Orrella dioscoreae: one gene and its partner. The protein of the gene in region 2 interacts with the protein of the main gene of each other region in a pairwise test. Links are inferred from orthologs where the notes say so. Each region holds a gene or a part of one and is shown on either strand. Other genes may lie near its edges.

Region 1 (15,838 bases), 1.6 Mb from region 2 along the record:
GTTTACCTTGCATCCCCCGGAGACCGCATGGCCATCACGCCGCCCACCCCGCGCCTGGAGCGCGCCGCCTTTGCCCAGCTCGCGCCCGATGCGAACGCCGCCCTGATCGCGCTCAGCAAGGCCATCGATGCCTCGGGGCTGGAAAAGACGCTGACTGAACTGGTGAAGCTGCGCGCCTCGCAAATCAATGGCTGCGCCTTCTGCCTGCAGTTCCACCTGAACGTGGCGCGCGGCGCCGGCGTGGGACTGGCGCAGCAGGATCAGTTGGCGGCGTGGCAGGATTCGTCCGTGTTCACGGCGCGGGAGCGGGCCGCCCTGGCCTGGACCGAAGCGCTGACCCGCAAGGACCAGGGCGCCGAGGATGCCTTGTACGCGCAGGTGCGCGAGCAATTCTCCGAGTCGGAGGTGGCCTTCCTGACGGCGGCAGTGGGGCTGATCAATGCCTGGAACCGGATCGCCGTGGGATTGAAGTTCACGCCGCCTGGCGCGCAGTGACATCCCGATAGGCGCAATCACCAACGAAAAGGCCGGGAGATCCCGGCCTTTTCTTTGTCGCCGACGAGAGGCGCGGCGGACTGTGGATCCGCCACCCTCGTCGCATCCACGCCTTCAATCCTCCTGGAACTGCATCGCATACAGCGAGGCATACAGCCCGTTGGCCGCCAGCAGGTCGGCGTGGCGCCCCTGCTCGACGATCCGGCCCGCGTCCAGCACGACGATGATGTCGGCTTTCTGCACGGTGGACAGGCGGTGCGCGATGACCAGGGTGGTGCGGCCCTGCATGAGACGCTCCAGCGAGATCTGCACCTGGCGCTCGGACTCGTTGTCCAGGGCCGAGGTCGCCTCGTCCAGGATCAGGACGGGGGCATTCTTGATGAGCGCGCGGGCGATGGCCAGGCGCTGGCGCTGGCCGCCGGACATGCGGGCGGCGTTCTCGCCCACCTGGGTATTCAGCCCGTCGGGCAGCGAATCGACGAAGTCCAGCAGGTTGGCGTCGGCCAGCGCCCGCCGAATCTCTTCCTCGCTGGCATCGTGCAAGGCGCCGTAGCCGACGTTGGCGCCGATGGTGTCATCGAAGAGCACCACGTCCTGGCTGACCAGCGACAGCTGGGCGCGCAGGTCGCGCAGCGCGAGCGCCTCGATGTCGTGGCCATCGATGAGGATCTGTCCGCCCGTGGGCGAGACGAAGCGCGGAATCATGTTGACGAGGGTGGTCTTGCCGCTGCCCGACCTGCCCACCAGGGCGACGGTCTGGCCGGGCTCCACCAGCAACTCGATGTCGCTGAGCGTGTCGCGCTGCGAATCCGGGAAGCGATGCGAGACGCCACGAAAGGCGATGCGCCCCTGCACGGGCCCCTGGAAATGCGCCGTGCCCTTGTCGGACTCCTGCTGCTCATCGATCAGCGAGAAGACGCTTTCCGCGGCCACCAGCATCTTCTGCATCTTGCCCGCGATATTGGTCAGGCGCTTGATGGGATCGAAGATCTGCGCCAGCGCGGCCATGAACGCCGCGAAGCCGCCCGCGGTGAGGGTGCCCGACGAGGCCTCGCCGAGCGCCACCGCGATCACGGCCGCCACCGAGATGGCGATGCAGATCTGGGTGAGCGGCGTCATGGCGGCATCGGCGGTGGCCGAGCGCATGGCGAAACGGCGCAGGCGACCACTGACATAGCCAAAACGCTTGCTTTCGTTTTCGTAGCCGTCGAAGAGCTTGATGACGCGCTGGCCGTCGATGCCTTCGCTGACCACGCGGGTCAGCTCGGCGTTCATGTTGACGGTGTCGCGGTTGATGCGGCGCAGGCGCTTGATGAAGGTGCGCGCCACCAGCACGGAAACCGGCAGCATGAAGATGACGATGAGCGTGAGCTTCCACGACATGTAGAGCAGCACGACGATGAGCGCGCACACGACCAGCGTTTCGCGCACCAGCACCGTGAGGACGTCCGTGGCATAGCCGGTGACGTTGCCGGCATCGATGGTGAAGCGGTTGAGCAGCCGGCCGGAGTCGCCGCGCTTGAACTCGGCGTCGGGCAGGCCCAGCAAGCGGTCGAACATGTCCTTGCGCATGCCGAGCAAGACGTTGTTCGCGACCCAGGCGAGCAGATAGTCGCTGAAGAAATTGCACACGCCGCGGATGAAGATGAGGCCCACGACCGCCAGGGGGATGGCCCAGACATAATGCGGCTTGGTGCCGGCGAAACCGTCGTCCAGCAGCGGCTTCATGATGACCGCCAGGGTGGGCTGCGTGGCCGCCGCGCCGGCCATCAGCAGGATGGCCAGCAGCAAACCCTTCCAATAGCCGCCGACCCGGGTATAGACCCGCCGCCACAGCTCTGACTTGACGGGTTGGGAGCCGGCCGCGGCATAACGTGGGGCTGACATGGGAAAGACACTCGCTTTTTCTGTGGAATCCTGCACGGATTGTACCCAGTGCGACGCCCTTGCCTGCCGGATCCGCGCCGGCAGGCGCGGCACGCTTGCGTTTATGATTGCCCCGTCGCACGCGGCTGCGGGCTGGCGCCTGCCGCCTGCCGCCCCCTCCGCCTGCGACATCGATCCCTATCGGGCGCATCCAGGACTTCCTGGTAGCGTCCGGCCTCCGCCGTCAGACACGCTCATCACTTTCATGGCCTTTCCGTCCCATCTATTGGTCCGCCTGCCCAACTGGGTGGGGGATGTCTGCATGAGCCTGCCCTCGCTGGCGCGCCTGCTCGAAACCGGGCTGCCCGTGCACGTCTGCGCCCGGCCGTGGGCGCGCGGCCTGTTGGCGGGTCTGCCGCTGGCGGGATTCATCCCCATGACGGGACGGCTGGGCGATGACCGCCGCGGCGTGCGCGAACATTTTTCCGGGCAAGGCGTCCGGACTACCGAGGTGGCGGGACTGCTCCTGCCGGACTCGCTGTCCAGCGCCGCCGTTTTCCGCCTGGCTGGCATACGCTGCGCCGGGTACCGGGATGACGGGCGATCCCTGCTGCTGCGCTGGCCCCAGGCCAAATCACGCGAGCGGCTGCACGCCGTGGAATCGTGGTACCGCCTGACCCGCCTGGCGCTGCAGGCCTGGCAGCTACCCGCCGGCCCGGCGCAGCCCGAACCTGGCCTGACGCTGCCCTTGACCCGGCAACACCAGGAAGAAGCCCATGCCGCCCTCGCGGCAGCCGGCCTGCACGGCAAGGACTTCGTCCTGATCGCCCCCACGGCTACCGGCCTGCACCGTGGCCGGGTGAAGGTGTGGCCAGGCTTCGCCCAGTTGGCGCAGGACCTGCAGGCCGCCGGCCGGACCGTCCTGATGTGCCCGCCCCCGGCCGAACTGGAGGAGGCGCAGCGCAACGCCCCGACGGCACAGGTGCTGCCGCCGTTGTCGCTGGGCGCTTTCGCCGCCCTCACCCAGGCCGCCAGCCTGGTGGTCTGCAACGACTCGGGCGTCTCGCACGTGGCCAGCGCCACGGGCGCGCGCCAGGTCACGCTCTTTGGCGTGACCGACCCGGCCCGTACCGGGCCCTGGTCGCAGACTGCGATCTGCCTGGGCGCCGATAACGCCTGGCCCAGCGCCGAGTCCGTGCTCGACCGTGTACAGTCTGAGCTCGTTTCCGTCATTCGTCCCTGACCTGAGTATCGATGCCCTCCGTCTCCAGCATGCTGACCTCCCTCATCGTCCCCATCAACCTGAGCGTGGCACTGCTGGTGCTGGCTGCCGTGCTCGCGCTGTTGCGCTGGCGGCGCCTGGCCGCGACGGTGCTGGTGCTGGCGCTGTCGTGGTCGCTGGCCTGGTCCCTGCCCGCGACCTCGCTGGCATTGGGCGGCGCGCTGGAGCGCACCTATGCCTTCCTGCCGCCCGGCCAGGTGCAGCAGGCGGACGCCATCGTGGTGCTGGGCGGCCATACGGCGGGCAATCGCGCGAACTGGTTCGAGCCCATCGACCCCGCCAAGCGGGTGACCCGCATCGGCCGGGCAGCCGAGCTGTACCACGCGGGCCGCGCACCGCGTATCGTGTTGTCGGGGGGCGCGCTGGAAGGCGACGTCAGCGAAGCCCAGGGCATGGCGCATTCGCTCAAGCAGATGGGCGTGCCGGATGCCGCGCTGGTGCTGGAAAACGCAAGCCGCAACACCTATGAGAACGCCGAGCGCACCGAAGAACACCTGCGTGGCCAGAACATCCGCACGGTGCTGGTGGTGACCTCCGCGCTGCACATGCCGCGCGCCATGGCGGCCTTCCGCAAGCAAGGCATCGCCGCCACCGCGGCGCCGGCCGCCCCCCAGATCGTCCGCCCCGAAGACCCGGCGTTCTCGCCGTGGTGGCCCGATGAGCGGACGATGGACGCCAGCCGCTCGATCATCAAGGAGTATGCGGGCCTGCTGGTGTATTGGCTGCGCGGGTGGGTCTGATGGGCATGGCCTGTCGGCCCGATTGCGGCGCCTGTTGCACGGCGCCGTCGATCACCAGCGCGATACCTGGCATGCCCCAGGGCAAGCCAGCGGGTGTGCCTTGCATCCAGCTGGCGGAGGATCACCGGTGCCGCATCTTCGGGCAACCAGAGCGGCCGGCTTTCTGTGGCGGCCTCCAGCCCTCCGAAGACATGTGCGGCGGCAGCCGGGAACACGCGATACGCTGGCTGAGCGAGCTGGAACGCGCGACGGCGCCGATATAGCCGGCGCCCGTCGCCTACCCTTTCCCGCGGGTTTCGTCCCAGAGCAGCAGTTTCGCATAGCGGAAGATGCTGCCCGACGCGGCGAACAGCGCCAGCACCAAGCCTTGGCGGCCATCCAGGAAGCCCCGCCGGAGGAAATAGATACGGATGAAGGTCCAGATGCCGTGGCCCAGCATGCCCAGCGGCGTGGTGCGCTTGCCCCGCGCGTGCATCTGCGCGGCGGCATCGGAGGAGTAGCGGTTGTTCTTGGCGATCAACGCTTCCAGGTCGGCGTAGGGGAAATGCAGCAGATGATGCCTGAGCTTGCCGACGCTGCCTTGCGGCACGACCTTTTCGTGCACGGCGGCCTCGGTGAAGCGGGCCGTTCCGCGCCTGAAGAGGCGCAGCACGTAATCCGGCCACCAGCCGCTGTGGCGGATGGGACGCCCGCACAGCTCGGACAGACGCGCCACGTCATAGGCGTCGTGCTGGGGGGAAGCGATGACCGCGAGAATTTCCTCTGCCAATTCGGGCGGGACCCGCTCGTCGGCGTCCAGCGAGAGCACCCAGTCACCTGTCGCCAGATCGAGCGCGCGGTTCTTCTGCGGGCCGAAACCCGGCCAATCCGGTGATTGCTCGACCCGGGCGCCCCAGGCCAGCGCGAGGTCACGGGTATCGTCCGTGCTGCCCGAGTCCAGCACCACCACCTCGTCGGCGAAGGCGACGCTCTCCAGGCATGCCTGGATGTGGGCCGACTCGTTCTTGGTGATGATGATGACCGAGACGCGAGGCATGGAAGCGCGATCCATCAGTAGTTGATCTCGACAGGATAAGGCTGGGTCCAGGCGTTGAGCTGGTCGATCAGCGTCTCGGACATCCGCACGCGCCACTCCTCGCCCAGGCGAAGCAGCCCGCATGCGTCATCCCGCGCGTAATAGATTTCCACCGGCGTTCCCGGGAAACCATTCTCGGGTTCGGCGCGGAAGGGGTTCAGCAGGCGGCGCAGCTCGGCGGCGTCGGCGTTGCCATTGAGCGTGATGCGCAGGGACCGCGCCCGCGCCTCGCGCGCCAGCTGCAGGTCGTGCAGCGTGTCGGCCACGATGCGCATGCCGCCGGAGTATTCATCATTGCTGATCTTGCCCTGCACGATCAGCAACTGGTCTTCACGCAGGCGGGTCTTGTTCTGCTCGAACAGCTCGTTGAAGACCGAGATCTCGACCTGGGAGGAGCCGTCGTCCAGCACCGCGAACAGCATCTTGCCGCGGCGGGTCATCATGGTGCGCACGCCGGCCAGCACGCCCGCCATCCATTGCAGCTCGCGTGCGGGTTCCAGGCGCGCGAGCGGCGTGGGCACGAAGCGGCGGACCTCGTCGCGCCAGGCGTCGAACAGGTGGCCGCTGAAGAAGAAGCCCAGCGCGGCCTTTTCCTCGGACAGCTGGGTGCGCAGGTCCCAGGGCTGGACCTTGGCCAGCTGCCCCGCCACCACGTCCGTGCCGTCGTCGCCGAAGTCACCGAAGAGCGAGACCTGGTTGGCGCTGCGCGCGGCCTGCTCGGCCGCTTCCATCGCCGTGGGCACCGAGGCCAGCAAGGCGGCCCGGTTGGCCAGGATGGTGTCGAAGGCACCGGCGCGGATCAGCGCCTCGATGGTGCGGCGGTTGACCGAATGACGGTCGATGCGCCGGCAGAAATCGAACAGGTCCTTGAACGGACCGCCCTCCTCCCGCGCGCGCAGGATGTCTTCCACCGCGGCCTGGCCCGTGCCCTTGACCGCGCCCAGGCCATAGCGCATGGTGCGCGGCGGCAGGCCCTGGGCGGTGTGCGCGTCCTCCACCGGTTCGAAGCGGTAGTTCGAATGGTTGACGTCGGGCGGCAGCACGGTGATGCCGTTGGCCAGCGCATCCTTCCAGAAGGTCTGGACCTTGTCGGTGTCGTCCATGTCGGAGGACAGCGTGGCGGCCAGGAACTCGGTCGGGTGGTAGGCCTTGAGCCAGGCGGTGTGATACGAGATGAGCGCGTAGGCGGCCGAGTGCGACTTGTTGAAGCCGTAGCCGGCGAACTTCTCCATCAGGTCGAAGAGCTGGACGGCCAGGTCGGGGTCATGGCCCTTGTCCTGCGCGCCCTTCTGGAACAGCTCGCGGTGCTTGGCCATTTCCTCGGGCTTTTTCTTGCCCATGGCGCGGCGCAGCAGGTCGGCGCCGCCCAGCGAGTAGCCGCCGAAGATCTGCGAGATCAGCATCACCTGTTCCTGGTAGACGATGACCCCGTAGGTGCTCTTCAACGTCCCTTCCAGGTCCGGGTGGAAGTAATCCACCGCGGCGCGGCCGTGCTTGCGGTTGACGAAGTCGTCCACCATGCCCGACTCCAGCGGACCCGGGCGGTAGAGCGCCAGCACGGCGATGACGTCTTCGAACGTGCTGGGCCGCAGCTTCTTCAGCAGTTCCTTCATGCCGCGCGATTCCAGCTGGAACACCGCGGTGGTGTTCGCGTCGCACAGCACCTTGTAGGCGGCCGGATCATCGAGCGCCAGCGCCATGACGTCGAAGTCGCGCTTGTCCGCATTGAAGCGGCGCACGAAACGCACGGCCCAATCCAGGATGGTCAGGTTGCGCAGGCCCAGGAAGTCGAACTTCACCAGGCCGGCAGCTTCGACGTCATCCTTGTCGTACTGCGAGACCGCGCTGTTTTCCTGGCCTTGCTGGCAATACAGCGGGCAGAAATCGGTGAGCTTGCCGGGCGCGATCAGCACGCCGCCCGCGTGCATGCCGATGTTGCGGGTCAAGCCCTCGAGCGGCTTGGCCAGGTCGACCAGCGCCCGCACCTCTTCCTCCTGCTCGTAGCGCTCCTTGAAGGCAGGCTCGTTGGCCAGCGTGCGCTCCAGGGTCCACGGATCGGCGGGATTGAAGGGGATCAGCTTCGAGAGCTGGTCGCACATGGTGTAGGGCATGTCCAGCACGCGGCCTGCGTCGCGGACCACGGCCTTGGCGCCCAGCGTACCGAAAGTGGCGATCTGGCTGACGGCCTCGCGCCCGTATTTCTGCTTGACGTAGTCGATGACGCGTTCGCGGTTGTCCTGGCAGAAGTCGATATCGAAGTCGGGCATGGACACCCGCTCCGGATTCAGGAAGCGCTCGAACAGCAAGTCATAGCGGATGGGATCGAGGTCGGTGATGCCCAAGGCGTAGGCCACCAGCGAGCCCGCGCCCGAGCCCCGGCCCGGCCCCACGGGCACGCCATTGTTCTTGCCCCAGTTGATGAAGTCGGCCACGATCAGGAAGTAGCCCGGGAAGCCCATCTGGATGATGGTCTTGCACTCCCAGTCCAGCCGCGCCAGGTATTCCGGTCGCTTGGCGTCGCGCTCGGCCGCTTCCGCGAACAGCTGCGCCAGGCGCACTTCCAGGCCCTCGCGCGACAGCTGCACCAGGTAATCGTCCAGCGTCACGCCTTCCGGCGTGGGGAAATTGGGCAACTGGGGCTTGCCCAGCACCAGCGTCAGGTTGCAGCGCTTGGCGATCTCGACGCTGTTGGCCAGCGCCGACGGCACGTCGGCGAACCGGCGGGCCATTTCCGCCGAGTCCAGCAGGTACTGGTCTTCGGTGTGGCGGCGCGCGCGGCGCGGGTTGCTGAGGATTTCGCCTTCCGCGATACAGACGCGCGCCTCGTGGGCGCGGAACTCTTCGCGGGACAGGAACTGCACAGGGTGCGTGGCGACCACCGGCAGGCCGCACTCGCCCGCCAGCCGCATGGCGGCCTGGACATAGGCTTCGTCGCCGTCGTGGCCCGAACGCTGCAGCTCGATGTAGAAACTGCCGGGGAAGGTTTGCGCCCACTGGCGCGCCAGGACCTGCGCGGTGGCCATGTTGCCGGCTTCCAGCGCCTGGCCGATGTCGCCCGCCCGGCCGCCGGACAGCATGATGAGGCCGGCCTGGCCTTGCAGCCATTCGCGGCGCAGCTCGGCCCGGCCGCGATGCTGGTTGGTCAGCCAGGCCTGGGTCAGCAGGGCGCACAGGTTAAGATAGCCCTCGCGGCTGGCGACCAGCAACAGGATGCGGAAAGGCTTGTCCCGGTCATCCTCGTTGGTCAGCCACAGGTCGCAGCCCGCGATCGGCTTGATGCCTGCCCCGCGGGCCGCCTTGTAGAACTTGATCAATCCGAACAGGTTGGCGAGGTCGGTCAGCGCCACGGCCGGCTGCCCAAGGCGGGCGGCCTGCTTGACCAGATCGGAAATACGGACGATGCCGTCCACCACCGAAAACTCGGAATGGACGCGCAGATGGACGAAGGAAGGGGGCGTTGCGGATTCTGACATGGACGGAATTGTACCCACGCGCCCAGGCCCCCAAGCGCCGGCACGGTGCCACTAGGACGTTACGGAAGGTTTTCACGATATGAAATGGCTGATTCCCGGAATCTGGCTGGCCGCCATCCTGTATGGCCACCTGCGTGGGCGCGTGCGCCTGCCCTTCGTGCGGCAGTTGCTGGATCATTCGGCGTTGCTGGCGCCCATCAATGCCTTGATGGTGCTCAATTCCAAGGTGCCGACCACGCCCTACGTGGCGCCGGCCGACATGCCCGACCTGAAGGTGCTGGACGACAACTGGGAAATGATCCGGGAGGAAGCCCTGGCCATGGCCGAGGCGCAGCACATCAAGGCGGCGGAGAAGCACGACGACATCGGCTTCAACTCCTTCTTCAAGTACGGCTGGAAGCGCTTCTACCTGAAGTGGTATGACGCTCGCCACCCTTCCGCGGAAGCCCTGTGCCCGCGCACCGTGGCGCTACTGCGCCAATTGCCCTCCGTCAAGGCGGCGATGTTTGCCCAGCTGCCGCCCGGCGGCAAGCTCAATGCGCACCGCGACCCCTATGCCGGATCGCTGCGTTACCACCTGGGCCTGGTCACGCCCAACGACGACCGCTGCTACATCGAGGTCGACGGCGAGCGCTACAGCTGGCGCGACGGCGACAGCGTGGTGTTCGACGAAACCTACATCCACTCGGCGCTGAACGGCACCGAGCAGAACCGCATCATCCTCTTCTGCGACATCGAGCGTCCCGTGCGCTGGGGCTGGGTCGGCGCGCTGAACCGCTGGTTCGGCAAGGCGGTGATGTCGGCGGCCAGCTCGCCCAACGAAAGCGGCGACAAGACGGGCGCCATCAACCGCCTGACGCACCTGCACTACCGCATCGACCAGAAGCGCCGTACGTTCAAGAAGTGGAACAAGACGGTCTACAAGGCCACCAAGTGGGGCCTAATCGCGCTGGTGGTGATCGGCTTCATCGCGCTGTAGGCCCACAGGCAAGAAAACGCCCCCGCCGGCAGGCTGCCGCGGGGGCGTTTTTCATTGCGGGACGCGGGCACGCGGTGGCCCGGCCCTGCAAGGCCCGCTGCCGCTCAGGCCGCTGCAGCCTTTTCCTTGCGCGCCGCGCTGACCGACCAGGCGAAGACGCCCAAGCCCGCCACCGCCAGCAGGGCGCCCACCCAGCCGGTGGACGGATAGCCCATTCCAGCGGCGATGGACAGGCCGCCCAGCCAGGCCCCCAGCGCGTTGGCCATGTTGAAGGCGGAATGATTGAGCGCGGCGGCCAGGGTCTGCGCATCGCCCGCGACGTCCATCAGGCGGATCTGCAGCGTCGGGCCCATGGCCACGATGGTGCCCACCAGGAAGACGTTGATGGCGGCCAGCCAGGGATGGTGCGCCGTGAACACGAAGGCGCCCAGCACCACGAACGCCCAGACCAGCAGGCCGCCGATGGTGGGGATCAAGGCCTTGTCGGCCAGGCGGGACCCCGCCAGGTTGCCGACGATCATCCCACAGCCGAAGAGCGCCAGCACCGCGGGCACCAGCGAGGCATTCATGCCCGCGACCTCGATGAGCGTGGGCTTGATGTAGCTGAAGACCGAGAACAGGCCGCCCAGGCCGATGGCGCCGATGCCCAGGGTCAGCCAGACCTGCTTGCGGCGCAGCGCGCCCAGCTCGCGCATGGGGCTGGCGCGATGGTCCGCGGGCTGGTCGGGCACTTCGCGCTGGACCATCACGGCTGCCAGCACGCTGATGACGCCCACCAGCGCGAAGGCCGCGCGCCAGCCGAAGACTTCACCCAGCCAGGTGGCGATGGGCACCCCCACCAGCGTCGCCGTCGTCAGCCCGAGCATGACCCAGCCGACCGCCTGGGCGCGCCGCCAGGGTTCGACCAGCGACGCCGCCACCAGCGCGGCGACGCCGAAATAGGTGCCGTGCGGCAGGCCGGCGACGAAACGCAGCAGGTTCAGCGTCAGGTAGCTGGGCGCCATCGCGCTGGCGAAATTGCCCAGCGCGTAGAAGATCATGAGCGCCACCAGCAGGCGGCGGCGCGGCCAGCCCGCCGCCAGCACCGCCAGCAGCGGCGCGCCGATCACCACGCCCAGGGCATAGGCGCTGATGACGTGGCCGGCTTGGGGGATCGTGATGCCGATGTCCTGCGCGACTTCGGGCAACAGCCCCATGATGACGAACTCACCCGTGCCGATGCCGAAACCGCCGATGGCCATGGCGACCACGGCGCGTCCGACGCTGCCGCCTTTGGGTGGGCGGGCGGGTTCCTGTGCGACGCCGTCACCGGCGTCGTTGTCCTTGATACTGAAATCCATGTGTCCTCGAGTGTTGCTGGCCGTCCCGGCACGCTGCCCGGGAAACAGCCTGCCTTGCGGGGCGGCGGACACGGCAAAAGCGCTCCCCTGCCCCGCGCGGGACGTGCGAAGCTGGTATTGTGCAGTGCAGCAGTTGAAATTGCGATGAATGTCCTGTCGCCATCAGGGGCTTCGCGCCCGAGCCGGCGCCATCGCGTGGCGACGCTCGGGCGCGGGCGGCAGCGCCCGTCAGCGCTGCATGGCTTCCCAACTCTTCTGCAGGCGCTTGACCGACACGGGCATGGGCGTGCGCAACTCCTGGGCGAAAAGCGCGACGCGCAGCTCCTCCAGCAGCCAGCGGAACTCGTCCAGGCCGGCGTCGGGCGCGCCCTTGCGTGCTGCACGGGCGCGTTGGTAGAGCGTCAGCAGCGGCGCCATCTCCTGCATGATGCGGGCATCGCGGGCGGGATCGGCGCGCAGCTTGTCGATGCGGGCGCTGACCGCCTTCAGGTAACGCGGGAAATGCGCCAGCTGCGCCTGCGGCGTGTCGCGGATGAACCAGCGCGTGACCAGCGCCCCCAGTTGCTGCTGGATGTCGGCATGCGCCGCGGCATGCCCCTTGGCCTGCGGCAGTTTGCGCTGCGCCGCCGCCCATTCGGTGAGCACCGTCGCGGCCAGCCGCGCGGCTTCCTGCGCCAGCAGCCCCAGCCGGCCCTTGCCTTCGGCGCGCCGCGCCGCGAAGGCCTCGGCGTCCACCGGCCAGGGTTCGGCCAGGCAGGCCTGGCCGATGGCGCTGTCGACGATCTGGTCGCGCAGTTCTTCCAGGGTGCCCAGCGGCATGAAGAGCATGCTGGTCTTGGTCAGGTCGTGCAGGTTCTTTTCCAGGAACTTGACCTGCTCGCGCAGGCCCAGCTTGAAAAGCCGCAAGAGGCCCGCGCGATGGTGCCGCCGCGCCTCCTCGGGATCGTCATAGACGTCCAGGTCGCAATGCGTGCCCCGATCGACCAGCGCCGGATACCCCACGAAGGATTGCCCCTTGCGCTGGATTTCCAGCAGCTCGGGCAAGGCGCCGAAGGTCCAGTCGCTCAGGTTCTCGTGCGACAGCGCCTGGGCCACGCCCGCATCGCGCGCGGCCATCTGCTGGAAGGTGACCTGGGCCTGGCGGCCCAGCCCCGCTTTCAGCTGCGCCAGGTTCCGGCCCGCCTCCAGCATGCGGCCATGCTCGTCGATGACCTTGAAGTTCATGAACAGGTGGGCGGGCAGCGTCTCGAGCTTGAAGTCCGCCAGTTGCGGCCGGATCTGCACCTGCTCCCACATGTCGGCGATGATGCCCTCGACCAGGCCCATCTGCGGGTCGTCCAGGCGCTCGAACCAGCGGTCGTAGAAACCCGAGGCGTAGTCCGGCAAGGGCACGCAGTGGCGACGCAGCTTCTGCGGCAGGGACTTCAGCAGCAACTGCACCTTTTCCTTCAGCATGCCGGGCACCAGCCACTCGCAGCGCTGCGCGTCGATCTGGTTGAGCGCGAAGAGCGGCACGGACAAGGTCACGCCGTCGCGCGGCGAGCCGGGCTCGAAGTGATAGTCGAGCGCCATCGCGACGCCCTGCCATTCCACCTTCTTCGGGAAGACCTCGGTGGTGACGCCCGCCGCCTCGTGGCGCATCAGCGCATCGCGCGTGAGCAACAGGGCTTGCGCGCCCGCCTTGTCGAGCTTGGCGTACCAGGCTTCCAGCGTGGCGGTCTGGCTGATGTCCTCAGGCAGCAGCTTGTCGTAGAAGGCGAAGATCAGCGTGTCGTCGACCAGGATATCGGGACGGCGCGTCTGGTGCTCCAGCTTCTCGATCTGCGCGATCAGCTTGCGGTTCTGCGCCACGAAGGGCAGGCGCGTGTCGATGTCGCCCGGCACCAGCGCCTGGCGGATGAAAAGCTCGCGGGCGTGCCCGGGATTCACGCGGCCATAGTGGATGCGCCGGCCGCTGTAGACCGGCAGGCCATACAAGGTGCCGCGCTCGTTGGCCACCACCTGCCCGGCCTTGCGCTCCCAGCGCGGGTCGGCATGGGCGCGGCGGATCAGGTGCGAAGCCACGCGCTCGAGCCACACGGGCTCGATGCGCGCCACGCAGCGCGCGTACAGCCGCGAGGTTTCCATGAGTTCGCCGGCCACCACCCAGCGCCCGGCCTTGCGGGCCAGCCTCGAGCCGGGGTGGATGTGGAAACGCAGTTCGCGGGCGCCCTGGAAGTGGCCCGCCTCCTCGCTCTTCACGCCGATATTGCCCAGCAGCCCGGTCAGCAGGGCCAGGTGCACCTGCTCGTAGGTGGCCGGGCTCTGGTTGACGCGCCAGCCCTGCTCGCCGACGACCGCGGCCAGCTGCGTGTGGACGTCGTGCCATTCGCGCAGGCGGATGGGCGAGAGGAAATGCTGGCGCAGGAGCGCGACCAGCTTGCGCTGCGAGCCCTTGTGCGCCACCTGTTCGCCATACCATTGCCAGAGCTTCACGAAGGACAGGAACTCGGATTTCTCGTCGGCGAAGCGTGCGTGGGCCGCCTCGGCTGCTTCGCGCTGCTCCAGCGGGCGGTCGCGCGGATCCTGCACCGACAGCGCCGCGGCGATGACCAGCATCTCGGCCAGGCAGTCGTGCTGGCGCGCCGCCAGGATCATGCGGCCGATGCGCGGATCCACCGGCAGGCGCGCCAGTTCGCGGCCCACCTCGGTCAGCACGTTGGCCTCGTCGATGGCGCCGAGTTCCTGCAGCAGGTGGTAGCCATCGGCCACGGCACGTCCGGGCGGCGCCTCGACGAAGGGGAACTGCTCGATATCGTCCAGGCGCAGGGCCTTCATCCGCAGGATGACGGCGGCCAGCGAGGAACGCAGCACTTCCGGATCGGTGAAGGGCGCGCGTGCCGCGAAATCGGCCTCGTCATAGAGCCGCAGGCAGATGCCCGGCCCCACCCGGCCGCAACGGCCGGCGCGCTGGTTGGCGGATGCCCGGCTGATGGACTCGATGCGCAGCTGCTCGACCTTGTTGCGCCAGGAATAGCGCTTGATGCGGGCCAGGCCGCTGTCGATGACGTAGCGGATGCCGGGCACGGTCAGCGAGGTCTCCGCCACGTTGGTGGCCAGCACGATGCGGCGGCCATTGCCCGTGGGGCGGAAGATCTGCTCCTGCTCGGCCTGCGACAGCCGCGCGAACAGGGGCAGCACCTGGGTGCCCGGCGGATGGTGCTTGCGCAGGGCCTCGGCGGCCTCGCGGATCTCGCGTTCGCCGGGCAGGAAGACCAGCACATCGCCAGGACCGCTGCGGGCGCATTCGTCCACGCCGTCCACGATGGCATCGATGAGATCACGTTCCTCGTCGCCCGAGAGCCGCTCGCCTTCGCCGCCGCGCTTGGCGGGCTTGCCGTCTTCCTCTTCCTCGCGCACCGGGCGATAGCGGATTTCCACCGGGTACAGCCGGCCCGAGACCTCGATGACGGGCGCGGGCCGGCCGCGCTTGTCGGCGAAGTGCGTGGCGAAGCGTTCGGCGTCGATGGTGGCCGAGGTGATGATCACCTTCAGGTCGGGCCGCCGCGGCAGGAGCTGCTTCAGGTAACCCAGCAGGAAATCGATGTTGAGGCTGCGTTCGTGGGCCTCGTCGATGATGATCGTGTCGTAGCGGCGCAACAGCGGGTCGCGCTGCGACTCCGACAGCAGGATGCCGTCGGTCATGAGCTTGATGGCCGCATTGGGCCCGGTGCGGTCGTTGAAACGCACCTGGTAGCCCACCCACTCCCCCAGCGGCGTGCCCAGCTCGTCGGCGATGCGCTTGGCCACCGAGGTGGCGGCCAGGCGGCGCGGCTGGGTGTGGCCGATCATGCGGCGCAGGCCGCGCCCCAGTTCCAGGCAGATCTTGGGAAGCTGGGTGGTCTTGCCCGAGCCGGTTTCCCCGCTCACGATCGTGACCTGGTGGGCGGCGATGGCGCGCGCGATCTCGTCGCGCCGCGCGCTGACGGGCAGGTCTTCGGGGTACTGGATGGGCGGGGCGACGCGCGGCGGCGCGTCGGTCTCGGGCGCCTGCCTGGCAGGCCCCCGTCGCGCCGCGCTTGCGGCCGTGCCGGGATTGTCGGACATGGGTTGAATCGCTACTTGAAGCCCATCATTATAATTTCCGCCACGCGCCAGGCGTTTTGCCCGGCCGTGGACCGGCAGGGGGACCCATCCCCGCTCCGTTTTCCGATTCTTTTCGCTGGATACCCCCTCACCGCCATGCATGACCTGGAACCCGACACCGTCTCCGCCCTGGAAGCCCCCGAATTCGCCGCCGCGCAGTTCGTGCGATGGTTCCGAGAGGTGGCGCCCTATGTGCACGCGTTCCGGGGCAAGACCTTCGTCATCGGCTTCGGCGGTGAACTGGTGCAGGCCGGCGCGCTGAACGTGCTGATCCAGGACCTGTCGCTGCTGTCGGCCCTGGGCATCAAGCTGGTGCTGGTGCACGGCTCGCGCCCGCAGGTCAACGAACAGCTGCGGCTGAAGGGGCTGGACCAGCAGTTCGGTCGCGGCATGTCGCCCACCGACGCCGCCGCCCTGGAATGCGCCAAGGAAGCCGCCGGCGAGATCCGCCTGGACATCGAGG
Region 2 (14,747 bases):
CCATCTGGCGGACGAAGGCGGTTTTCTTTTCGACGGCGTCCACGCAAGTGACCTGCCAGTCCGGCCGCGCGATCGCCAGCACGACGCCCGGCAAGCCGCCGCCCGAGCCCACGTCCATGATGCGCGCGCCTGCCTGGGCGTCGCCGCGCGCGTCCAGGACCCGCGCGAGCGGCCCCACCAGCGACAGGCTGTCGAAGACGTGCTGGATCAGCATCTGCTCGGGATCCCGCAGCGCAGTGAGGTTGTAGGTGCGATTCCAGTGCTGCATCTGGCCCACATAGGCCAGCAGCGCGGCCTGCTGGACCGTATCCAGGGTCAGGCCCAGGACCTGCACTGCACGCGCCAGGCGAGGCGCGTGGTCGGTACTAGCGGTGACGGGCGGCATTCAGGCAGCCCGCCGATTGCGCGAGCCGTACTGCAGGCGCTTCAAGTGGATGAGCAGCAATGAAATGGCGGCGGGCGTGACGCCCGAGACCCGGGCGGCCTGGCCGACGGTTTCGGGGCGCGCGGCCTTGAGCTTCTGGCGCACCTCGAAGGACAGGCTGGTCACCGCGTCGTAATCGATGTCTTCGGGGATGCGCTGGGCCTCGTGGTGGGCATGCTTGCGCACCTCGTCCTGCTGCCGGGCGATGTAGCCCGCGTACTTGATCTGGATCTCGACCTGCTCGGCCACTTCGCCCTCTGGCAGGCCAGGACCGGCCAGTAGCTCGCCCAGGCCATTGGGCGCTTCCATCAGGCGGCGATAAGACACGTTGGGGCGTGAGAGCAAATCTGATAGCGAGTACTCACGTTCAATGGCTTTGCCGAGCAAGGCTTCGGCCGCATCCGACGAAAAGTTGCGCGGATGCACCCAGCTGCTTTTCAAGCGCTGCACTTCCGCGGCGACGGCGTCGCGCTTGCGATTGAAAGCCTCCCAGCGGGCATCGTCCACGATACCCAGGTTGCGGCCAATTTCGGTCAGGCGCAGATCGGCATTGTCTTCGCGCAGACTCAGCCGGTATTCCGCACGCGACGTGAACATCCGATAAGGTTCGGTGACGCCCCGCGTGACCAGGTCATCGACGAGCACACCCAGGTAGGACTCTTCGCGGCGCGGCACCCAGGGTTCACGCCCCTGGGCTTGCAGCGCGGCGTTCACGCCAGCCAGCAGGCCTTGTGCCGCGGCTTCTTCGTAGCCCGTCGTGCCGTTGATCTGACCCGCAAAGAAAAGCCCCTGGATGGCTCGCGTCTCCAGGCTGCTCTTCAATCCACGCGGATCGAAGTAGTCGTATTCGATGGCATAGCCAGGACGCAGGATGTGTGCGTTTTCCAAACCGGGCAAGGACCGTATCAGATCCAGCTGCACGTCGAACGGCAGGCTGGTGGAGACGCCGTTGGGATAGACCTCATGCGTATCCAGGCCTTCAGGCTCCAGGAAGACCTGATGCGAGTTCTTGTCGGCAAAACGATGGACCTTGTCCTCGATGGACGGGCAATAGCGCGGCCCCACGCCTTCGATCACGCCGCTATACATCGGCGAGCGATCCAGGCCACCACGGATGATGTCGTGGGTCCGGGCATTGGTGTGGGTGATCCAGCAAGGCACCTGGCGAGGGTGCATCGCCGCATTGCCCATGAAGGAGAACACCGGCACCGGATCCAGGTCACCGGGTTGTTCTTCCAGCACGCTGTAGTTGATGCTGCGGCCATCGATGCGCGGCGGCGTCCCGGTCTTCAGGCGCCCTTGCGGTAGCTTCAGCTCCTTGAGGCGTTGTCCCAATGAGGTCGCGGGCGGATCGCCTGCCCGGCCGCCGGAGTAATTCTGCAGTCCCACGTGGATCAGGCCGTTCAGGAAGGTGCCTGCAGTCAGCACCACCGTCTTCGCGCGAAACTTCAAACCAATCTGGGTAACGGCCCCCACCACACGGTCGCCTTCCACCATCAAATCATCGACGCCTTGTTGGAAGAGCCAGAGATTTTCTTGATTTTCCAGGCGGCCGCGGATGGCTTTGCGATAAAGCACCCGATCTGCTTGGGCACGGGTGGCACGCACCGCGGGGCCCTTGGAACCATTCAGGATGCGGAACTGGATACCTGCCTCATCTGTGGCAATGGCCATCGCACCGCCCAGGGCATCGATTTCACGGACCAGGTGGCCTTTACCAATACCCCCGATCGACGGGTTGCAGGACATCTGTCCCAACGTCTCAATATTGTGGGTCAGCAACAGGGTGGCGCTACCGGCACGTGCGGCAGCCAGCGCAGCTTCGGCGCCGGCGTGACCGCCGCCGACCACGATGACGTCGAATTCGCGGGGGAAATCCATGATGGGAATGGGTAAGGCAAAGATCAAACCGGGATTATAGTGCCGGGGCTCTTTTGGTTCCACGTGGAACATCAAGCGCGTTGGGGAAGGGAGACGGGCTCACTCGATGAATGCACTGAGGTAATTGTCGTGTCCAGCACCTGGGGATATATCCGAGCGGGAGATCCATGTTCCACGTGGAACATTGGCGTTCTGTTTCACGTGGAACAATGAGAGTTCGTGTTCCACGTGAAACAACCAACGTTGCGCGGGAGCTCAAAGCAAAATGCATGTTCCACGTGGAACACCCGATAGCGATCAATCCTGGAGCGTTGATCTCAAGGTCCGTCGGAGGTAATCCACCAATGACGATACCTTCGCCAGCGGGAATCTGTCCCGACGATACAGAGCATGTATAGGCCGAGACGCGGGCAGGTAATCCTCAAGCAGGGGAATCAACCTTCCGGAGGCGATATCCTCTTCCACCAACATCTCCGGTTGAAGCAGGATGCCGCCGCCTGCTAGCGAAACCTGTCTCAATGCCGGGCCATCATTGCTCAGAAAGATCGCGTCGGGCCAGGGCTGCGGCGCTTCCCCGATCAACAGGTTCCACGTGGAACGCCTATTCCAAACGAGGTTTCCAAGACACCGATGGCTGACCAAGTGCTCGACGTGTTCCGGCGTGCCGTGCACGGCAAGATACTCAGGAGACGCACACAACGCCATGCGATAGTCCCCAAGACGTATCGCGACCAGATCGAGGTCCGGATCCAGTGCGCCAACGCGAAGCAGCAGATCGAATCCTTCCTCAACAGGATTTACATGGCTGTTGCTCAGCTCCAGCACAAGCCGGACATTGGGATGCTCTTGCTGAAAACCCGCCAGCGCCGGTGCGATCAAGCATTGGCCCAGCGTGGTGGCGCAGGAGATGCGCAGCGTTGCCTGTCCTTGTGCCTGAAGATCCGTCACGGATGCCTCCGCCCATGACAATTGCTCCAATACTCGCCGGCCTTCCTCGTAGAAACGCCGACCCGCATCGGTGAGGCTCTGCTGACGGGTTGTTCGCCGTATCAATTGCACGCCCAGGTGGGTTTCCAGTTGCGCCAACACCTTGCCCACCATCGCTGGCGTCACGTCCAGCCGCTCCGCGGCACGGGTCAAGCTGCCGTTATCTACCACGGCAACGAAGACTTCTATGGCCTTGATCCTGTCCATGCCCGCCTCATTCCCAACCCGATGTTGAAAGTCCTGCAAATTATCCGCCATTGATCAGCTCGGATGCGCTCCCCACACTGTGGCGTGTCAGCCAACAGATAAGGAGCATATTCATGAAGGTACTCGTCGTCGGCGCCAGCGGACTGATCGGGAAGGCGGTAGTCCAAGACCTGGAAAGGGATCACGAGGTGATCCAGGCCAGTCATCGCCGAAGCACGTTGTCCGTCGACATCAAGGATGCGCACAGCGTGCAAGCGCTGTTCGAATCGGTAGGGAAGGTGGATGCGATCATCGCCACCACGGGAAACGTCCACTTCGGCGCGCTGCAAACCCTGCGCGCGGAAGACTTCGCACAAGGCCTGCTGGACAAGCTGCTGGGCCAGGTGCGGTTGACGCTGATCGGCCAGCATTATCTGAACGAAGGAGGTTCGATTACGCTGACCACCGGCATCCTCTCGGATGAGCCTATCCGGGACGGCACCAACGCCGCAGCGGTCAACGCCGGTCTGGAGGGATTTGTGCGCGCAGCGGCGCTGGCGTTGTCAGGCCGGCGTATCAACGTCGTCAGTCCTACCGTCCTGACGGAGGCCTTGGAACACTATGCCAACAGTTTTCCCGGTTTCGACAGCGTGCCAGCGTGGAAAGTGGCTGCGGCTTATCGCCGAAGCGTCGAGGGAATACAGACTGGCAGGGTCTATCGCGTCGGCTGGGTGCGCGACGCGCGATGAGCAATGCCGCCGCAAGCCATTGATTTATATAGATAATTTATAAGTTTCAACGACTTCACGTGACAACGCCCCGGCCTGAAAGGCGCGGGGCGTTGTCGGGCCAGTACAGGCTGGCCTGACGGGAAAAACGGGATTTCCCGACTTACAGAGGACGGATGTCCTCAGCTTGAGGGCCCTTGGGGCCATCCTTCACTTCGAATTCGACGGCCTGGCCTTCGTTCAGGCTGCGGTAGCCACGGCCCTGGATGGCCGAGAAGTGCGCGAAGACGTCAGTGCCGCCCGCGTCGGGGGTAATGAAACCGAAACCCTTCTCGGCGTTGAACCACTTAACTTTGCCCGTTTGAGCCATGATCGGAAACGTCCATATAGAAAACAGGGAGTGCATTGAACCAAGGTCGCTGAATTCCTACTGGACATCTGCTTCCGGATACCGCGAAGGGCAAGGGGTAAAGCGAGAGGGCCGACAGAGGGGTCTTGCGCACAGCTTGATTACAACCGCGAAATGCAGCATACCGACGGCCGGCAAAATATTCATATCGGCGTTTTCCCGAATGTCGTATTTGTGCGTGCCAAACCGCGCCAATTAAGGCTTTTCCGCGGACTTTTTGCGCGAAACCAAACGATACAAAGGCCCCGTCACCAGCACCACGAAAACCATCCGCGTGACGTGAAACGCGGTGACGACCGGCACGCCCAATTGCAGCACCTTTGCGGTGATCGCCATCTCGGCGATGCCACCGGGTGTCGTGCCCAGGATCAGCGTCGGTAGCGGGACGTCCGTGAAGAGGACGAGCAGGCACGCGAACCCCGCTGCCAGCAGCAAGGAAAGCACGGTATAGAGCGCCGCCGTCAGGACCAGGCTTGGCGCGCCGCGGAAGAAGCCCGGCCGATAGCGGTCGCCCAAGGACCAGCCGATGAGCAGTTGCCCGCCTGCCGTCACCACGGCGGGAAGCGCCGACAGCGACACGTCCTGCGTGGTGAGCCCCATGGCCACGGCCAGCGGCCCAAGTATCCAGGGCGCAGGCAGCTTGCGCCAGGCGAACAGGAATGCGCTGGCGCACGTCAATGCGACCAGCAGGAACAATCCCGGCGGGTCCACCCGTGCAGTGCCCGGCAAGGAGGGATCCAGGCCCGCCACGCCCCAGGCCTGGAACAGGAAGGGCACGATCATAACCACGAGCAGAATGCGCACGCTGTGTGCCGTGGCGACGCGTTCGAGGTTCGCGCCATGGCGCTCGGCCAGGGTCGTCATCTCGCTGGCGCCGCCTATCGCACAGGAGAACCAGGCGGTCTGGAAATCCACCTTGGCGAAGCGCTGCATCAGGATGGCGCCCAGGCCGCACAGCAGCACCGGAAACACCATGCCCGCCACGATGGCCGGCGCATGGTCCACGACATGTCCCACGACCTGTGGCGTGAAATACAGGCCCAGGGACGTCCCGATGACCCATTGGCCCGCGTTGCGCAGCGGGGCAGGGCAGACCGTCTGCATGCCGCGGATGCGCGTGGCCGCGGTCGCCAGCAAGGGGCCCAGCATCCACGGCAACGGCAGGTCCAGGTGCACGGCGAGCAGCGCGCCGGCCAACGCAATCAGGAATCCGGCAAAAAGGCGCAAGGGCATCATGGACGGCTGGGGCGGCATTCGCGCGTAAAGTGCGTATTATCCTTCGCACGCTGGCATTTGCCTTCCACGCCAACCCCTTAACTCCGCCCGCTGCCTTTCCTGCGGCACGCAAGCACACAATGATCGAATCCAAGCTCCCCGACGTCGGCACCACCATCTTCACGGTCATGAGCAAGCTGGCCGCCGACACCGGCGCCATCAACCTGGGCCAGGGCTTTCCTGACTTCAACGCCGACCCCGCACTGCTGGACCTGGTCAGCCAGGCCATGGCGCAAGGCCATAACCAGTATCCCTACATGCCCGGCATCGCGCCGCTGCGCGCGGCGATCTCGGACAAGGTGGCCTCCCTTTATGGACGGCGCTACGACGCGGATAGCGAGATCACGGTGACCAGCGGCGCCACCGAAGCCCTGATGGCGACGGTGCTGTGCGCGGTCCAGGCTGGCGACGAAGTGGTCGTGATCGAACCCTGCTACGACTCCTACCTGCCTTCCATCCGCCTGGCGGGCGGCGTGGCCGTGCCGGTGCCGCTGCGCGCGCCGACGCAAGCCGATCCGTACTACCGCGTCGACTGGCAGAAGGTGCGCGATGCGATCACGCCGCGCACGCGCCTGCTGATGCTGAACTTCCCGCACAACCCCACCGGCGCGGTGCTGACGCAGGCCGACCTGGACACGCTGGAAGACATCGTGCGCGACACGCGCGTGCTGCTCTCGTCGGACGAAGTCTATGAACACATCGTGTTCGATGGCCAGCCGCACGTCAGCCTGGCAAGCCGCCCTGCGCTGGCCGAGCGCGCCTTCGTGATCTCGTCTTTCGGCAAGACGTATCACACCACCGGCTGGAAGATAGGCTATTGCTGCGCCCCCAAGGCCCTGTCGGCCGAGCTGCGCAAGGTGCACCAGTTCATGGTCTTCACGGTGGCCTCGCCGATGCAGCATGCGCTGGCCACCTATATGCAGGATGCCTCGCATGCCGCGAACCTGCCCGCGTTCTACCAGGCCAAGCGCGACCGCCTGGCGCGCGGACTTGCCGCCACGAAATTCAAGGCATTGCCATGCCCTGGCACCTTCTTCATGCTGGCCGACTATGGCGCGATCTCGGACCTGCCCGAGGCCGAATTCTCGCGCTGGCTGACGCTGGAACACGGCGTGGCCGTCATTCCCGTGTCGGCGTTCTATCGCCAGCCTGCCGCCCCCGCTTCCAACCACCAGATCGTGCGCTTCTGCTTCGCCAAGCAGGACGCGACCCTGGACGAGGCCATCCGGCGCCTGCAGTCGGTCTGAACGCCTGCCGGGCCCATCCATCCGGTGTCCGGCGGGCCAAGGAAGAAGGGCGCGGCTGTTGGCCACGCCCTTCTTCTTTTCCGCCTACCCCGACAGGCGAAAGCAGATCACTCGTCCTGCTCGCCCGCCTTCGTCCCGCGGCGCTTGCGGATCAGGCGACGATACGCAATGGGCAGGATCACCACGGCCAACGCCGCGATCCACAAGCCCTTGGCCACGCCGCTGTGGAACAGGATGCCGATTTCGCCGTTCGTGATGGACAAGGCACGGCGCAGGTTCTGCTCCATCATCGTGCCCAGCACCACGCCCAGGATCATCGGCGCCATCGGCACATTCAGCTTGCGCAGGAAGTAGCCCAGCGCGCCGATGATGACGACCAGCACCAGGTCGAACGTCGTCGCGTTGATGGCATACACACCGATGAAGCTGATGGCCAGCACGCCCGGCACTAGCAGCCAGGATGGGATGGACAGCATCGAGGCGAACACGCGCACCATCGGCACGTTCATGACGAACAGCATGACGTTGGCGACGAAGAGCGACGCGATCAGGCCCCACACCAGCTGCGGTTGCGCATCGAACAGCACCGGACCCGGCGTGATGTTGTAGAGCGTCAGGGCGCCCATCATCACGGCGGTGGTGCCCGAGCCCGGCACGCCCAGCGTCAGCATGGGAATGAACGATCCGGTTGCCGCGCTGTTGTTGGCGGCTTCGGGCGCCGCCAGGCCACGCATGTCACCCTTGCCGAACTTCGCTTCGGGGTCCTTGCCTTCGATGTAGCGCTTTTCGTTGGCATAGGCCACGGCCGACGCCACGCTGGCGCCTGCACCCGGCAACACGCCGAGGAAAAACCCGAGGAAACCGCCACGCAAGGTGCTGCCGTTGGTGAACTTCAATTCCTTGAAGTTGAAGAGCTTGCGGCCGCTGACCGGCACCTCGATGGAATGGCCAGACAGCACCTTCTCCAGCATCTGCAGCATCTCGCCTACGGCGAAGAGGCCGATCACCACCACCACGAAATCGATGCCGTCAGCCAGGTGCGGAATGTCGAAGGCATAGCGGTAGACACCCGAGTTCGCATCCACGCCCACCGTCGAAATGGCAAGACCGATCATCGCCGCCAACACGCCCTTGACGGGTTGATCCCCCAGCAGGCTGGTCAGCGCGCAAAAGGCAAAGACCATCAGCACGAAGTACTCGGCGGGACCGAAAGCCAGGGCCCAGTTGGCCAGCAACGGCGCCAACAGGATGATGCCCAGCGTCGCGATCAGCGAGCCGATGAACGACGACCAGGCTGAGAGCGACAGCGCCACGCTGGCAAGGCCCTGGCGCGCCAGGGGATAGCCATCGAGCGTGGTCATGACCGCCGCTGCCTCGCCGGGCACGTTGATCAGGATGGACGTGATGCGCCCGCCATATTCGGCGCCCACGTACACCGCGGCAAGCAGGATCAGCGCGGTTTCAGGCGGCAGGTTCATCGCGAAGGCGATGGGGATCAGCATGGCCACGCCATTGATGGGACCCAGGCCCGGCAGCACGCCGACGATGGTGCCGAAGAACGAACCGAGAGCCGCCACCAGCAGGTTCATGGGCGTGAAGGCCACGCCGAAACCCAGGGCGAGTTGGTCGAGAATGCCGCTCATAGCAGTCCTCCCAGGAGGCCGGTGGGCAGCACCACATCCAGCGCACGGTCAAAGAGAAAGAAGAAGCCCACGGACATGACCACGCCACCGATCGCGCTCTTGAGCCAGGTGCCGCCGAAGAGACGGCCGACCAGGATGGTCATGGCAGCGGTGGCTATCACGAAACCCAGCCACTGGAAAAGGAAGGCATAGCCGGCCACCAGTCCCACCATGATGCCGATGCGCGCGTTGGCCCCGGGCGGGTTGGGTTCGGCGGGATTGCCGCCCTTGATGATCAGGCGCACGCCACAGAGCGCGATGATCAATGCGACGAGCAAGGGGAAGGCCTTCGGCCCCACGGGCTCGTAGGCGAAGGGCGCTTCCAGGTCGTAGCCATGCCACGTGAGGAAGGCCGCGAGCACCAGCGCGGCAATCCCTAGAGTCCTGTCGTTCAGTGCCATGGCACCCTCTCAGTCTGGACGATGTTGATGGAAAGACACCCGCTGAGGCCATGCAGGGACGCAGGACGGCCGCAAGGCCAGGGGCCGCGCGGCGACTGTGATCTGCGATGACGTCGGCGTGAAGAAAAAACCCGCCTGCGCCGGGGAGACATCGGAACAGGCGGGGGAGTGCGGCGGCGGCGCCCCGCGTCTTACTTCTTGATCAGGCCGAAGGACTCCGCCTGCTGTGCGTAGGCCTTGACGCGTTCCTTCACGTAGGCGTCCAGCTCCTGGCCCACCATGTTCATGGGGAACAGGCCCTGTTGCTGTTGCAGCTTCTCGAAGCCGGGCGAGGCCATGGCTTTCTGGAAGGCTTCGACCCACCACTGGTAGTCCGCGTCCGAGACCTTGGGGCCGACGTAGTAGCCGCGGATGATGGGCCAGTTGATGTCGTAGCCCTGTTCGGCGGCGGTGGGGATATCGGCCAGCTTGCCCGGCAGGCGCTTGTCGTTGTAGACGGCCAGCACGCGGATGGGTGCGCCGCCTTCCAGCATGGTCATGGCCTCGGCGGCATCGCCCATGTAGGCCTGGATGTGGCCGCCACGCAAGGCGGTGATGGCTTCGCCACCCCCTTCGAACGCCACGAAACGCATCTTCTTGTAGTCGACGCCAGCCGCCTTGGCGGTCAGCGCGGCCTTCATCCAGTCCTGGCTGCCGACCGAACCGCCAGCGCCCAGCACGATCTTGGTGGGATCCTGCTTGAAGGCCTCCATCAGGCTCTTCAGGTCCTTGTGCGGCGAGTCATTGCGCACGACCGCCACGCCGTAATCGGTGCCGACCGCGGCCAGCCAGCGCACGTCGTCCACGCCGTACTTGCCGAACTTGCCCTGCGCGAGATTCAGCAGCGAGCCGCCCGAGAACGCGACGATGGAGCCGGCTTCCGCGGGGCGCTGGGCCACGATGTTGTTGTAGGCCACCGCGCCGATGCCGCCGGGCATGTACACGATGCGCAGCGGGCTTTTCAGCGCGCCGGATTCCTTCAGGGCGGACTGCGCCAGACGGCAGGTCAGGTCGAAGCCGCCGCCAGGCTGGGCGGGCGCAATGCACTCGGGACGTTGCGGCTCGGCGTGCGCGGGCACGGCAGCCACGCCCAGGGCCAGCAGGCTGGCAGCCACGGCCGCGCGGGCCTTCGGGAAGGAAATGGGGGTCATGTCAGTCTCCATGTTCTTATGCACCGGCGATCGTGCGCCGCCGCGCTGGAATCATGCCGGGTGACGGCATGCTGGCGACAAGGTACGAAACCGCGCCTTTCCGCTACCTTTCAATTCGCGGATTATTTGCGCAAATCCAGGGATAACCCCTAGCTGCGTGACAGCGTCACGAGGCCACGCGCCGGAAGACCCAGCTGACGTGCAAGCCCGGACCCGGTTGCGCGGCCTGCAAGGCAAGACGGGCGCGATGCAGGTCGGAGATCGTGCGCACGATCGCGAGCCCCAGACCCGCGCCAGGCTTGCCTTTGCCGGCCTGGCCGCGGCGAAAGCGCACCCCTGCGCGCGCGATGTCCTCCTCGCTCATGCCCGGCCCGGTGTCGATGACACCGACCTCCACCAGGTGCGTGCTGGCCGACAGGGTGATGCTGACAGTCCCCTCGATGGGGCTATAGCGGATGGCGTTGTCCACCAGGTTCATGAGCGCTTCGCGCAACAGCCATTCCACGCCATAGATCCGCATGCTGTCCGGCCCGTCATCCAGGCCATAGTCCAGCCGCTTGGCGCGTGCCGCGGGCAAGAGGGTACGCAGCACGCCGTGCGCAAGTTCACGCAGGTCCACGGTCTCGAAATCGAGGGCATGGCGCGCAACGCCGGCGTCCCGGGCACGCGCCAGCGCGAGCATCTGGTTGGTCATGCGCTCGGCGCGATCGAGCCCTTCCTGCATGGCATGCAGCGCAGCCCGCAACTCGTCGGGATCCGATTCGCGCATGGCATAACCCAGCTGGGTCCGCAGGATGGACAAGGGGGTGCGCAACTGGTGCGAGGCATCGTCCAGGAATTGCCGCTGTGCCTGTGTCTGCGCCTCGTGGCGCGCCATGTGCTGGTTCAGCGCGTCGACCAGGGGCAGGACTTCGTCCGGCAATTCGTCGGACTCGATCGGCCGAAGATCATCGGGATCACGCCGCTGCAGCCCGTCGCGCAGGCGTCCCAGGGGTCGCAAGGAAATGATGACGCCCGCCACCAGAACCAGGACGCTGATGATCATGCCGACCACGTCGCGCTCGATGGACCGCCGCAGCATGGCATTGATGAAGACCCGCCGGGTTTCCAGGCTTTCCGCCACCTGCACGACCAGGCGGCCATGTCCGCTGGCCAGCGGCGGATCCACGTCGCGCAACAGGATGGCGACGCGTACCGGTTCTTCCTGGAAGACCGCTTCATAGAACATGGGCGTGCCCGGGGAGGGCAGGACATCTGGCAAGGGCAATGCCGGACTGCCGATCTCGGCGAGACCGTCTTCGGTGGCCACCCGGTAATGCACCCGGCCGTTGGCGGTCAGCTCGAAGAACTCCAGCATCAGATAGGGCTGTTCCATCGACAGGCCGCCTGACGCGGTGGAGATATTCAGGTCGATGGCCCGCAAGGCACCCGCCAGGGAGCGGTCATAGGCGGCATCGACCTGCTCCTTCAGCATGCGATTGGACAGCCACAGCGCGCCGATCATGACGAGCACCAGGACAGGGACCATCCACGACAGCAGCGTGACCTTCAGGCTGCGCGGCGACAGCGGCCTACGCATCGGCGGCGGGCAGGGCGGAGGGCGTGACTTCCCCGGCCACGGTTTCCAGGTAATAGCCCATGCCGCGCAGCGTCACGATCTGCACGCCGGCGCCTGCCAATTTCTTGCGCAATCGGTGGACCAGCACTTCGATGGCTTCGTGGTTGACGTCGCTGTCCTGGGAAAACACCCGTTCCAGGATCTGCTGCTTGTTCACCGGTTCTCCCGTGCGTTGGATGAACACGCGCAGCACGGCATGTTCGCGGGGAGACAGGGCGAAGGGTTGTCCATGCAAGGTAAAGCGCTGGGAGGCCGTATCGAGCACCAGGGCGCCGCAAGCAAGCCGGGGGTGCTCCCTCCCCCTGCTGCGCCGGATTAAAGCCGTCAGGCGGGCTTCCAGCTCTTCTACGCGGAAAGGTTTGGGGAGGAAGTCATCCGCGCCTTCATGAAGCGTATCGACCCGATCCGCCAGCGAATCGCGGGCGGTCAGGACGAGAACGGGGGTCCGGTCGTCCCGCGCGCGCAAGCGCGCCAGCAAGGTGCGTCCATCCAGGGTGGGCAGGCCCAGGTCCAGCACGATGGCGTCGAATTCCTCCATGGCGAGCCGTTTGTCTGCCAGGAGTCCATCGTCGGCCCATTCCACGACGAAGCCTGCCTGACGGGCCAGGGCGCGCGAGACCCAACGGGCCAATTCGGGTTCGTCTTCGACTAGGAGTATTCGCATGGATCTGGATGGGAAGGAGAGACGGGGTGGTCTTTACTTAATATCTTTTATATACAACTAATGGTAGATAAGATGCCCTGTGGATAACTCGAACTACCTGGAAAATTTTTTCAAAAACAAGAAGTTGGCACGTTTTTTCGGTGTGAAGAAACCGTGTTTTGAACGGGGGATGAAGTTGAACAAAGTTTGAGGGACACCTGCCATCCCCGGGTTGTCCAGAAAGCCCGCACAGCTTCTGCACATATCGGCTCCATAGAGGTTATCCACAGGCGCTGAGGAGCGATGGCAGTTTGATCCGATCAAATTATGCGCAGACAGGGTTGGAACAGGGGAGTAGGCCGTCAGGCCAAAGACTCAGGTCCGGACGGACTTTTTTCTTTTCCCTTGTTCCTTGTTCATTTCTTTATATATACAACTGATGGTAATGGATAAGGGATGTGCATAAGTGGCACAAGCCTGAATAGGTTTTTGAAATCAATGGTTTGAAAAGGATTTTCGCTGTTGATCACCCCTGTGTGCCGCTGTACGCGAAAGTGGATAGTCTGGAAGCGGCGCTGGACGGCCCTGTGTTGTCCCCAAACGATCCACAGCTTGTCCACACCCCCGCTCCATGGAGGATATCCACAGGGCGGTCGGGCCCGATGGGGAAAACCGCCTTGCCCACGCGTTTGCTGCCCCGGGTGGCGGCAGGCAGAATGGCCAGCAACGGCTGTTTTTGGAACAAGCGCCAATCGGTGCTGAAGGATGAGATGGCGATGGCGGCTCTCGATACCCTGGAAACGTTGTGGCGCCTTGCCGGCTTGCCGGCCGAGGGGCTCGCGCCGGTGCAACTGCCCGGGCGGGACCCCGTCTTCCCCTCGTCCTTTCCCGTGGGCCTGGCGGCCCAGGTCACGACGGCTGCCGCAGCCCTGGCAGCCTGCGAATTGGCGCATCTGCGCGGCACGCCCCGGCAGCAGGTGACCGTGCAGGCCCGGCAGGCTGCAATCGAGTGCACGGGCTGGTTCCTGCTGGACGGCAAGGAGCCGGAGTACTGGGATCCCATCACCGGCCTGTACGAGACCGCGGACGGGCATGTGCGTATCCATGCGAATTTCGCGCATCATCGCGACGGTGCCTTGCGCTTGCTGGGACTGGATGTGGCCCATGCCAGCCGCGACACTGTCCAGCAGGCCTTGCGTGGCTGGCGCGCCATCGACTTCGAGACTGCCGCGGCGGCGCGGGGATTGGTCGTGACGGCATTGCGCAGCTTTGCGCAATGGGATGGCAGTCCCCAGGGACGGGCGGTGGCGGCCCAGCCTGTCATGACGTTCACGCGACTGGACGATGCGCCGCCTCTTGCCCTGCCGGCACTGGATGCAGCGGCGCGTCCCCTGTCCGGGGTGCGTGTGCTGGATCTGACGCGCATCCTGGCCGGCCCGATGGGCGGACGGGCGCTGGCCTCGCACGGCGCCGATGTCATGCTGGTGAATTCCCCGACGCTGCCGAACATCGGCGCCATCGTCGACACCAGCCGTGGCAAGCGATCCGCCCTGGTCGACCTGGACACGGCGGCGGGGCGCGATGCCTTGTGGTCGCTGGTGGATGGCGCCCATGTGTTCTCACAGGGCTACCGGCCCGGCAGCCTGGCAGCCAAGGGCTTTTCCCCCCGGGCCCTGGCCGCGCGCCGTCCGGGCCTGGTGATGGTGTCCTTGAGCGCATACGGCACGAAAGGCCCGTGGGCCGGCCGGCGCGGATTCGATTCCCTGCTGCAGACCGCCATGGGCTTCAACCATGCCGAGGGCGAGGCGGCTGGTGATGGCAAGCCGCGCGCCATGCCCATGCAGATCCTGGATCAGGCGACGGGGTTCCTGATGGCGTTCGGCGCGGCGGCGGCCTTGTGGCGCCAGCAATCCGAAGGCGGCAGCTGGCTGGTGGAGGTGTCCCTGGCCCAGACCGCGCAGTGGCTGCGAGGCCTGGGCAGGGTGGACGATGGCCTGGCGTGCCCGCGCCCGGATGTGAATGCTTGCTTGCAGGATTACCCCTGCGGCTATGGCGCGTTGCGGGCGCTGCCGCCCG

Evidence for each region.
Region 1: the proteins of ODI_RS00760 (region 2) and dnaE interact in binary tests that used the Escherichia coli proteins (3 or more experiments, as listed by UniProt). The link is inferred for Orrella dioscoreae from one-to-one orthologs.

Annotation. Positions count from the first base shown.
Region 1 is NZ_LT907988.1:1,763,188-1,779,025, reverse strand. Bases 5,234-9,262 are described here. They hold dnaE (DNA polymerase III subunit alpha), read right to left. Parts: upstream 8,932-9,262; coding sequence 5,434-8,931; downstream 5,234-5,433. Other genes in these bases: lpxO (lipid A hydroxylase LpxO), read left to right, coding at 9,011-9,262; ODI_RS08255 (glycosyltransferase family 2 protein), read right to left, coding at 5,234-5,419. Outside these bases: ODI_RS08280 (carboxymuconolactone decarboxylase family protein), read left to right, coding at 28-495; lipid A export permease/ATP-binding protein MsbA, read right to left, coding at 610-2,382; ODI_RS08270 (glycosyltransferase family 9 protein), read left to right, coding at 2,627-3,604; ODI_RS08265 (YdcF family protein), read left to right, coding at 3,616-4,383; ODI_RS08260 (YkgJ family cysteine cluster protein), read left to right, coding at 4,389-4,646; more of ODI_RS08255, read right to left, coding at 4,661-5,233; more of lpxO, read left to right, coding at 9,263-9,910; ODI_RS08240 (MFS transporter), read right to left, coding at 10,015-11,151; ATP-dependent RNA helicase HrpA, read right to left, coding at 11,479-15,336; argA (amino-acid N-acetyltransferase), read left to right, coding at 15,472-15,838. UniProt on the Escherichia coli protein: DNA polymerase III is a complex, multichain enzyme responsible for most of the replicative synthesis in bacteria. This DNA polymerase also exhibits 3' to 5' exonuclease activity. The alpha chain is the DNA polymerase catalytic subunit.
Region 2 is NZ_LT907988.1:143,268-158,014, forward strand. Bases 5,116-8,053 are described here. They hold ODI_RS00760 (pyridoxal phosphate-dependent aminotransferase), read left to right. Parts: upstream 5,116-5,970; coding sequence 5,971-7,137; downstream 7,138-8,053. Other genes in these bases: ODI_RS00755 (AbrB family transcriptional regulator), read right to left, coding at 5,116-5,851; ODI_RS00765 (tripartite tricarboxylate transporter permease), read right to left, coding at 7,245-8,053. Also shown: 16S rRNA (guanine(527)-N(7))-methyltransferase RsmG, read right to left, coding at 1-385; tRNA uridine-5-carboxymethylaminomethyl(34) synthesis enzyme MnmG, read right to left, coding at 386-2,305; ODI_RS00740 (LysR family transcriptional regulator), read right to left, coding at 2,603-3,499; ODI_RS00745 (short chain dehydrogenase), read left to right, coding at 3,613-4,227; ODI_RS00750 (cold-shock protein), read right to left, coding at 4,370-4,576; more of ODI_RS00755, read right to left, coding at 4,811-5,115; more of ODI_RS00765, read right to left, coding at 8,054-8,780; ODI_RS00770 (tripartite tricarboxylate transporter TctB family protein), read right to left, coding at 8,777-9,214; ODI_RS00775 (Bug family tripartite tricarboxylate transporter substrate binding protein), read right to left, coding at 9,412-10,410; ODI_RS00780 (sensor histidine kinase), read right to left, coding at 10,577-11,989; ODI_RS00785 (response regulator), read right to left, coding at 11,982-12,692; ODI_RS00790 (CoA transferase), read left to right, coding at 13,448-14,747. UniProt on the Escherichia coli protein: Shows aminotransferase activity with methionine and histidine as substrates, and to a lesser extent also with phenylalanine.